3 regions of the Marivirga tractuosa DSM 4126 genome follow, and region 3 is predicted to be linked to each of the others. Evidence: riboswitches for the same ligand, from Rfam matches in the RefSeq annotation. Region 3 holds a riboswitch; each other region holds the start of a gene.

Region 1 (3,284 bases), 2.1 Mb from region 3:
GATCAATGCCTGCCTTATGACTGGCGGTGATGTTCCGAACCGTATTTCCACAAGCTTCTCTGGCGGTTAAACCGGAAGCTTCCAAAGCTGTCCAAATGGCTGGTGAATCATCCAGTTTCACATAATGAAATTGGATGTTTTGCCTTGTAGTCAAATGTAAATTTCCTGTTGCATATTGATTCGATAGATCAGCCACCACTCGCAATTGATCAGTTGTGATTCTACCTGCAGGAATTTTCAATCGGAACATCTGCACGCCCTGTTGTCTTTGTCCGTAAACCCCACGCGTTAATCGGTAGGCTTTAAATTTCTCTTCATCAATTTGCCCGGATCGGAAGAGTTCAATTTTATTTTTAAGCTCAGCTATGTCTTTTTTTGCTGGCTTCGGTAATGCTAAATTTTCAGTTACTTGTGTCATAATTTTAATTTTTTGGGTAAAAAAAATGCCTCTTGCGGATTTATCTGCAAGAGGCACTATAATTTGGGTATAGCGATATCATGCAGCATCCGGAGGAGCCTTGCAACACATCATAAAACAGATCTTATTTTCTATTCTTAATTCCATTATTTTGAAGCTTTTAGTGCTTGTTCAATATCTTCAATTATATCATTCACATTTTCCAAACCGACCGATAAGCGGATTAAGCCATCTGCAATTCCTACCCTATGCCTTTCCTCCTCGCTTAGTTTGCTGTGAGTGGTCGTGGCAGGATGCGTCACAATGGATCGGGTATCCCCTAAGTTGGAAGTAACCGAAAGCATACTCAGGTTATTCACAAATTTGCTACATCGTTCGCCTCCTCCTTTGACTATAAAAGTGAGAATACCGCCTCCTTTAAGCATCTGTTTTTGGGCTAAATCAAACTGAGGGTGCGATTTCAAGAAGGGGTATTTCACGCTTTCCAATTCAGTATGTCCCTCCAAATATTCTGCAATTTTAAAGGCACTTTCGCAATGTCTGTCCATGCGCACAGCCAAGGTTTCCAGACTTCTGGATAGCACCCAGGCATTAAAAGGCGAAATGGCTGGGCCTGTGTGTCGACTGAAAAAGCGCACATCTTTAATCAATTCTTTGGAGCCGAGGATCAAGCCGCCTAAAACCCTTCCCTGTCCATCAATAAATTTGGTGGCGCTATGGGAAACAATATGCGCACCCCATTTGGCTGGCTGTTGTAAATAGGGAGTGGCAAAGCAGTTATCCACCACCAAAATCAAATTATGTGCTTCCGCCAATTTTCCTAGCCACTCCAAATCAATGATTTCCAAACCTGGATTGGAGGGTGTTTCCACAAAAATCATTTTGGTTTCAGGCTTAATCAGGCTCTCCCATTCATGCGTCCTGCTGATATCAGCATAAGTATGAGAGATTCCCCATTTCGGGAAAATCTGCGTCAATAATTGGTGGGTAGAACCAAATAATGATCTTGCCGCCAAAATATGATCGCCTTGCTGGAGCAGTGCTGCCATACTTCCAAACATAGCCGCCATTCCAGTTGCCGTGGCAAAACCATCCTCCAAGCCTTCTAAACGAGTCATTTTATCAATTAGCTCCGAACTATTAGGGTTAGAAAAACGGGAATAAATATTGCCTTCTTCCTCATCATTGAATAATGCTTTGGCTTGTTCTGCATTTTCAAAAGTGAATGATGAAGTTAGATAAAGCGGCACAGCATGTTCTCTGTTGCCACTTTGGGCAGCTTGGGTACGGATAGCCTGGGTTTCGAAATGTTGAGACATAAATATATTGATTATAGTTTTCCTGCTAGAGGAAATTAAATTTGACAAAAATTGAGTTGGATTAGCTTTATAGGTGCGTACGGGAATCGCAAGGATTACAATCCTGTACAAATTCTAGCTGTTCCCCAAAAGCTTAAATTGGAAATCAACAACAGCAGTTGCTACAACAGCAAATGCTAATTTGATTATTGGATTTAGAAATAGACATGTATTCCAATGATTGATCGTGTAAATCAATTTGGAGATTGTGCGAAATGTAAATTTTCAGTTTGTTCATTGTTTTACCGTTTTATATTTCCCTTCATTGGGCAGGAATTGGCACCTTTCCAAATTGCTTGGGGGTTGCCAGAGGGTCAACGAGCCTGTTCTCTCACCTCATCTATATAAATCGGTCGAAACCGATATGATGGCTCAAATATAGAAACTTGATTTTGACTTAACCAAATTTGGAGTACAATATTTTTACGGAAGCGCTGTTTTTATTTTTGTAAGTAATTAAAAAACAGCCTTCTAACATGCTGATGTAGCTATAATTACAGCACGAAATGGGGAAGTCACGCTAGTTGGGTAATCAAGGAAATACTTCAAAGTAGCTCGATTGGAAATTCATTTTTTCTATTTTTACAATTCCATAAATCGATCTATGCCATGGTATTCAAGTTAAAGAGCATTTTATGAGACATATATTTTTAAGCATTCTACTTTTTTTAATAGCTAACTTCTCATTTGGTCAAACATTACCTGAGAAAATTAGTGAAACTGATTTCACAATAGGTAAGATCGTTAGTATCAATTCAAAAATTTTGAATGAAAACAGAACCCTAAATATTTACCTACCTTCAAATTATGAAGCTGATAGTTCAAAAAAATATCCCGTGATTTACTTGCTGGATGGCTCTAGAGATGAAGATTTTATTCATATTTCAGGACTTGTTCAATTTGGATCTTTTCCCTGGATCAATATGATACCAGAATCCATAGTGGTCGGTATTGCAAATATTGATAGAAAAAGAGATTTCACATATCCTTCTGAAAATAAACTAGACCAAAAAGAATTCCCCACCTCTGGAAAATCGGGAAAATTCATAAGCTTTTTGGAAAAGGAACTTCAACCATTTATTGACTCAGTCTATCGGACAAAATCAAGTAAAACGATAATTGGACAATCTTTAGGGGGACTATTAGCCACTGAAATATTATTTGAAAAACCTGAACTTTTCGATAACTACATTATTGTCAGTCCGAGTTTATGGTGGGATAATGAAAATCTTTTGGAAAGAGATCCAAAATCCTACGGTTCCAAAAAATCAATCTATGTGGCAGTAGGAAAGGAAGGTGAAGTAATGGAACGTACTGCCAAAGAATTATTTGAAAAATTATTGAAAAACAAAAATCAGAACTCGCAGTTGTACTTCAATTTTTTAGAAGGCAAATCTCATGGTGATGCACTACACATTGCAGTATACAATGCGTTTGAAAAAATATTTGAATCGAAAAATGAGTAAAAAAAGGTACGGAATATTTTTTCAGAAGCATTGGCTGGCAAC
Region 2 (3,284 bases), 1.6 Mb from region 3:
ACGGTATTATTCCCACGAAAAGAAAAGGAAATATTGCTGACTCCACCACTGGTTTTGGCGTAAGGAAGATTTTCTTTTATCCACTGAACGGCATTGATGAAGTCAACAGCATAATTATTATGCTCTTCCATTCCCGTACCTATTGTCAGGATGTTCGGGTCAAAAATGATGTCCTCAGGAGGGAATTCTGCTTTATTCACTAATAGATCATAGCATCGTTTGCAGACTGCGATTTTTCTATCAAAAGTATCGGCTTGACCTGTTTCATCAAAAGCCATGACTACCACTGAGGCACCATAACTTTTAATCTTTTTGGCTTTGGCTATAAAATCTTCTTCACCTTCCTTTAAACTGATGGAGTTGACAATTCCTTTTCCTTGCAAGCATTTTAATCCTGCTTCAATTACTTCCCATTTGGAAGAATCAATCATGAAAGGAAGTCGTGCAATATCCGGTTCTGAGGAAATAAGATTTACAAAGTTAGGTAAAACTTTGACAGCATCAAGCATGCCGTCATCCATATTAATATCGATAATCTGTGCTCCACCTTCTACTTGATCAATGGCGATGTCTACAGCTTCTTCAAACTTTTCTTCACGGATTAGTCTTGCAAATTTCTTAGAGCCCGAAACATTGGTTCTTTCTCCTATATTCACAAAATTGATCTCTGGAGTAACCGATAAAGGCTCTAAGCCGCTTAATCGCATTATTTTCTTTTGTGCCGCAATTTTATGAGGCTGAGATTTGGCAGCATATTCTGCTATGGCCTTGATGTGTTCTGGTTGAGTACCGCAGCAGCCGCCTATGATGTTGACCAAGCCTTCATCAAAATAGCTTTTGATAATGCTGCTCATTTCTGAGGGACTTTCATCATATTCCCCAAATTCATTGGGCAATCCTGCATTTGGATGGCATGAAATGGCCACATCGGAAATTCTGGCCAATTGCTGCAAATACGTTTTGAGCTGATCAGCACCTAAAGCGCAGTTAAAGCCAACACTTAGCAAAGGGAAATGACGGATACTATTCCAGAATGCTCCAACTGTTTGTCCGGAAAGCGTTCTTCCACTCGCATCTGTTATAGTACCTGAAACCATCACAGGGATTTCGATACCTTTCTCTTCTTTTAGTTCTTGAATAGCCATCAATGCAGATTTACAATTCAAGGTATCAAAAACAGTTTCTACCAAAAATATATCTACTCCACCTACAGCCAATGCTTCCGCTTGTAGTTTATAGGCTATTTTTAATTCATCAAAAGAAGTGGCTCTGAATCCGGGACGATTTACATCAGGGGATAAAGAAGCAGTTTTATTGGTGGGACCAATTGAACCTGCTACAAACCTAGGTTTGTCAGCATATTCCTCAGTTACTTCTTTGGCAATTTTGGCTGATTGCTCATTTAGTTCCCAAACCAAATCCTGCATGTCATAATCTGCCATTGCAATAGTTGTCCCACTAAAAGTATTGGTTTCAATGATATCAGCACCGGCATCAAGATACGCTCTGTGTATATCTTTAATGATTTTAGGCTGGGTTAAGGACAATAAATCATTGTTGCCTTTCAAATCTGATGGATAATCCGCAAAACGATCTCCACGGTAATCGGCTTCTGTGAGTTTATAGTTCTGAATCATAGTGCCCATAGCACCATCCAATACTAAAATCCTGTCTTTTAAAATATCTTTTGAAAATCGACTCATTCTGAATAATTCTTTATTTGCATCCAGAAAGTGCCGTGAGAAAGGCTGTTTCTTATCTTCTTCCGAGCGTAAATCTCGAAATGGGAGTTAGCACCGTTTCCTTTTGCAAATGCATTGGAAGGGTTGCTAAGACTTCAAAGGGCCCATTCCCTCAGTCTTTCTGGATAAGTTTGTCAAAGTAAAGCATAAAAACCGAAATGGTAAAATGAAAGTTCAGGAATTTTGTTTTGACAAAAGAAAAATCATTTGTTCTCAGTAAGCCTCGTCATTAAGGTTGATTATTGATCTCAAACCGCTAGTAAAGTATTGAATAATGAATTTTTGCTTGCTGGTAAACTATAGAAGAAGCTAGCACAAGACTTCTTTTAGGATCCTCTTACAAATAGCTAGGATTTGCAGCTTTTCTGGAGTCACTTAGAGGGGTATATGTGCTTTTTATTAATTAAAAATTCATTTCTTTTTTTTGATAGATTGTATACTTTTATAGATAAATTTTTCAATCTGTAAAATGAGATTTTTAATAGCATTAAATATTATACTTTATAGTTTTTCTATGTCTGCTCAGGATCATTCAGCTGAGAAATATCTGTTGAAGTATTATGAACAAGAGGCTTTTGATAAAGTGGTAGAAAAAGCAGATTCTATCTTAGCAAACAACAATAAAGCAAACCTTTCAAGAATTTATCAAATAAAAGCGGATGCCCTTTATTTTTTGAATGATGTAGAAGCCTCATTGCAAAATTACTTGCTCACCATTGAGTACTTGGAGGAATTCCCAGTGGATACCGTTTATTTAATCGAAAGCTACAGTCATACGGGTTTTTGTTACAAATACCTGGGCAAGTTCACTGAAGCCATACCTTATTACGAGAAAGCTTTGCAGATTTGTCGGCAAGTCAACGATTCCTTGGAAATTGCCAACCAATTATCTCATTTGGGAGAAATTAAGGTTAAACTAAATGCATTTGCTCAAGCAAAAGCGTACTATGAAGAAGCCTATGAAATCAATTTTAATTTGAAGGATTCAATTGCTTTTGGCTATGATTTAGTCGATTTGGGAGATTTGAAATTTGCCATGAAGGAATATGATAAAGCCATTGAATATTACCAAAAAGGAATTTTGGTTCACGAAACGCGTGCTAATAATCATAATACGCATATTTTACGGATGGGTAAATTGAGTCATGCATTTTTACATGTGGGACAATCGGATAGTGCTATGTATTACATTAATCAAGCTTTAAATGAAGCTGAAAAACTAAATGATAGTCTGAGCATGGCTAAGCATTGGATTATAAAAGCTGAAATTTTAGCCTTTGAAAAGGATTTTGATTCAGCACTTTGGTATGGAAACAGTGCGAAAGACTATTTTCATGAGGATGGGTATAGCAGTTATAAAACAAATGGCAACATCACTTTAGCTGATATCTATATAGCACAGCGGAATTTAAGGAAAGCAAAAACTATATTAATAACGGAAAAGGAATTTCTAGAAGAAAATAAAAAATGGGATCGATTATTTGATATTTACACCAAATTGATCATGATTTCAGAGCAGGAAGGAAATTACAAAGCTGCTTT
Region 3 (3,284 bases):
CTTTAACCGAACATTGTACGTATAGAATCCAAGAATGAGAAACGCTGTATCCATATTGACTATTTTTTTCTTTATGCTTACTCAAATGAGTGGAGTAATGGCTAATAGTGCAGACAAAGAAATTGTGGCTAAGGACATTAAAGTAGCTGAAATACTGGATAAAGCAGATGTTTACCCTAATCCAGCTGAAGATCACATCTTTTTAAAGATTAGTGATATAAAGTCGGTTTCAAATATTAAATTAGAGGTAATGAGCATCATCGGTACAAAGATGAAAGTTACTCATGAAAAAATAGATTCAGGTCTCTACAAAATAGACTTATCAAATATACCTGCAGGTCATTATTACCTTTTGCTTACTGTTGATTCTGAAAAGTCTTTAAAGAAATTTCTGAAAAAGTAATTAGAATTATTAATCCCTTGCATTTGCAAGTCAGTTACTTTCGCAATATTCCCTTTTTTTATCGGCCAATATTAACTACTTTTCGATAAACGGAATAAAATGAATCTCAAATTATATTTTTATTGGATCGTGGCTATAGTTGAAATTATAGCTTTGACGTTCGAAATTGATATTCTTCATCAAATTGCTAAGCCTCTGTTGATGATTTCGCTTCTTATTTACTTTTGGGACAAATCAGATAAATTAAAAAATGAAAAATGGGTGAGCTATGTCACTTTAGCATTGGCATTTAGCTGGATTGGCGATATAATGTTGCTTTTCACTTTTAAACATTTTATGTTCTTTTTTGCTGGATTAAGTGCGTTCTTGATTGCACATGTTGTGTTTATCTTAGCGTATAAAAAAGCGACTTATAAAGATAAGTTGAAGATCAAATGGTCAGTATTTCCTTTTGTCGTTTTGGCTTATATTCTTCTTATGGCTTATTTAACCTTGCCTTATGTTGATAGTGTCATTCAAGTTCCTTTGGTTATTTATGGAATTGTCTTGTGTCTAATGATCTTGGCTGCTTGGTATAGGAAGGGACAAACTACAGATGAGAGTTTTCAGTTGGTAGTGTTAGGAGCCGCCTTATTTATAATTTCGGATTCTATATTAGCCATTAATAGATTCTCTCATACCATTCCATTTTCTGGTGTTGCCATCATGAGTACCTACATTGTTGCGCAATGGTTAATAGTTAATGGTTTACTGCAGCATAAAAAGAAAAAGGAAAAAGAAGCCATATAATTAAGCGGTGATGTACGTTTATTTGATATAATATTCTGTTTAAAAAATAATTTCAATATATATAACTTTTATTTGCTTTTTGGTTTGTTAAAATCAAAAAGGTTTTTCTACATTTGAGGTGTTATTTCGGTAATCAATTTATAACGAAGAGGTGAGAGACAGGCTCGTTGACCCTCTGGCAACCTGAATCAAGGTGCCAAATCCTGCCCGATTTTGGGAAATATAAATTAATAATTATGAACAACATACATTTCTTCGGTTTTAGCGAGCTCGTCAAGTCAGCCAACTCGGCTAAGAATTCAAAATCAACAAAAAGAGCTTCTAAGCTTAATCCTATTATTTCCATTGCATACATGCGAATGTGTATGTGCTGTTGTTGTTAATCAACAACTCAATTCTATTTGGATTTATTTCGATAATCTAAAGGGAAAATTACACCCTTTTCAGTTTTAATATTCCTTTCGAATTAATTTTAATCCACTAAAAATCAATTGTTTAATAAAATTTAGTGATTCAATCAGATAACCTGAATGGCTCACAATTACTTAAATATTCATTCTAAAAATATATTCATCTTAAATTTTAAAAATATGTCAACTACACAAAAATTCGAAACTTTACAATTACACGCTGGCCAGGAAATTGACCCAACTACCAACTCACGAGCAGTTCCAATTTATCAAACGACCAGTTATGCCTTTAATAACTCAGAACATGGAGCAAACTTATTTGGCTTGAAGGAGTTCGGCAATATCTATTCACGTATCATGAACCCAACCAATGATGTTTTTGAAAAAAGAATTGCTGCATTAGAAGGTGGTGTTGCGGCAGTTTCCGTTGCTTCAGGTCAGGCTGCTCAGTTTATTGCCCTCAATAATATTTTGGAAGCAGGAGATAATTTCATCTCAACGAAGTATTTATATGGCGGAACGTACAATCAATTCAAGGTTTCATTTAAGCGATTAGGCATTGAGGTCAAGTTTGCTCCAGATGAAGAAGTAGAATCTTATGAAGCTTTGATAGACGAAAATACCAAAGCCATTTATTTAGAAACCATTGGAAACCCAACCTTCAACATTCCGGATTTTGAAGCTATTTCAGCTTTAGCCAAAAAATATGATCTTCCATTAATTGTAGACAATACTTTTGGAGCTGGTGGTTATTTATTCAGACCTATTGAGCATGGAGCTAATATTGTAGTAGAATCAGCTACAAAGTGGATTGGTGGGCATGGAACATCCGTTGGTGGAGTAATTACTGATGCTGGTAATTACAATTGGGGCAATGGTAAATTCCCCCAGTTTTCTGAGCCTTCAGAAGGTTATCATGGGTTGAATTTTTGGGAAACTTTTGGTGAGGGCAATCCATTGGGACTACCTAATATAGCTTATGCTATCAGAGCTAGAGTTGAAGGCTTGAGAGATTTTGGCCCAGCTTTAAGTCCATTTAATAGCTTCTTGTTGCTCCAAGGTTTGGAGACACTATCATTGAGGGTACAAAGAACAGTCGATAATGCTTTGAAATTAGCCTATTGGTTAGAGAAACATCCATTAGTTGAAAAAGTGAACTACCCAGGATTGGAAAGTAGTAAGTATTATCAGTTGGCTAAAAAATATTTGCATAATGGGTATGGCGGAGTTTTGTCTTTTACGCTTAAAGGAGATAAAGAAGAAACCAAAGCCTTTGTGGATAATTTGAAATTGGTAAGCCATTTAGCAAATGTTGGGGATGCTAAGACTTTGATTATTCAGCCTTCTGCAACCACTCATCAGCAATTATCGGATGAAGAGCAATTGTCAGCAGGTATCTCTCCTAATTTATTGAGAGTATCGGTTGGCATTGAGCACATTGATGATATCATTGCAGATTTTACTCAGTCTTTTCAAAAAATCCATGAGGAATCTTATGCCACAGCATAATTTATCAAAGAATTTTCAATTAGAAAGTGGGCAGACTTTGAAAGGAGCTTCTCTTTATTATGAAGTTTTAGGTGAAATTTCTGATGATAGGGAAGTGATTTGGGTTTGCCACGCTTTTACAGGAAGTGCCACCGTGAAGGACTGGTGGGCTTCCCTTTTCCTTGAAAATGGTG

Evidence for each region. A riboswitch is a leader RNA that binds a small molecule or an ion and turns the genes downstream of it on or off. The one in region 3 is predicted to bind S-adenosylmethionine.
Region 1: linked by a shared signal. The riboswitch ahead of FTRAC_RS14925 (trans-sulfuration enzyme family protein) and the one ahead of FTRAC_RS05745 (O-acetylhomoserine aminocarboxypropyltransferase/cysteine synthase family protein) in region 3 are both predicted to bind S-adenosylmethionine.
Region 2: linked by a shared signal. The riboswitch ahead of metH (methionine synthase) and the one ahead of FTRAC_RS05745 (O-acetylhomoserine aminocarboxypropyltransferase/cysteine synthase family protein) in region 3 are both predicted to bind S-adenosylmethionine.

Annotation. Positions count from the first base shown of each region.
Region 1 covers NC_014759.1:3,519,834-3,523,117, reverse strand. The annotation lists gene FTRAC_RS14930 (HEPN domain-containing protein) at 1-418, opposite strand, end outside; gene FTRAC_RS14925 (trans-sulfuration enzyme family protein) at 565-1,737, opposite strand; SAM riboswitch class I at 2,024-2,127, opposite strand; gene FTRAC_RS14920 (alpha/beta hydrolase) at 2,412-3,242, shown strand.
Region 2 covers NC_014759.1:4,294,508-4,297,791, forward strand. The annotation lists gene metH (methionine synthase) at 1-1,703, opposite strand, end outside; SAM riboswitch class I at 1,753-1,874, opposite strand; gene FTRAC_RS18125 (tetratricopeptide repeat protein) at 2,212-3,284, shown strand, end outside.
Region 3 covers NC_014759.1:1,410,094-1,413,377, reverse strand. The annotation lists gene FTRAC_RS05755 (T9SS type A sorting domain-containing protein) at 35-403, shown strand; gene FTRAC_RS05750 (lysoplasmalogenase) at 503-1,192, shown strand; SAM riboswitch class I at 1,328-1,421, shown strand; gene FTRAC_RS05745 (O-acetylhomoserine aminocarboxypropyltransferase/cysteine synthase family protein) at 1,783-3,111, shown strand; gene FTRAC_RS05740 (homoserine O-acetyltransferase family protein) at 3,086-3,284, shown strand, end outside.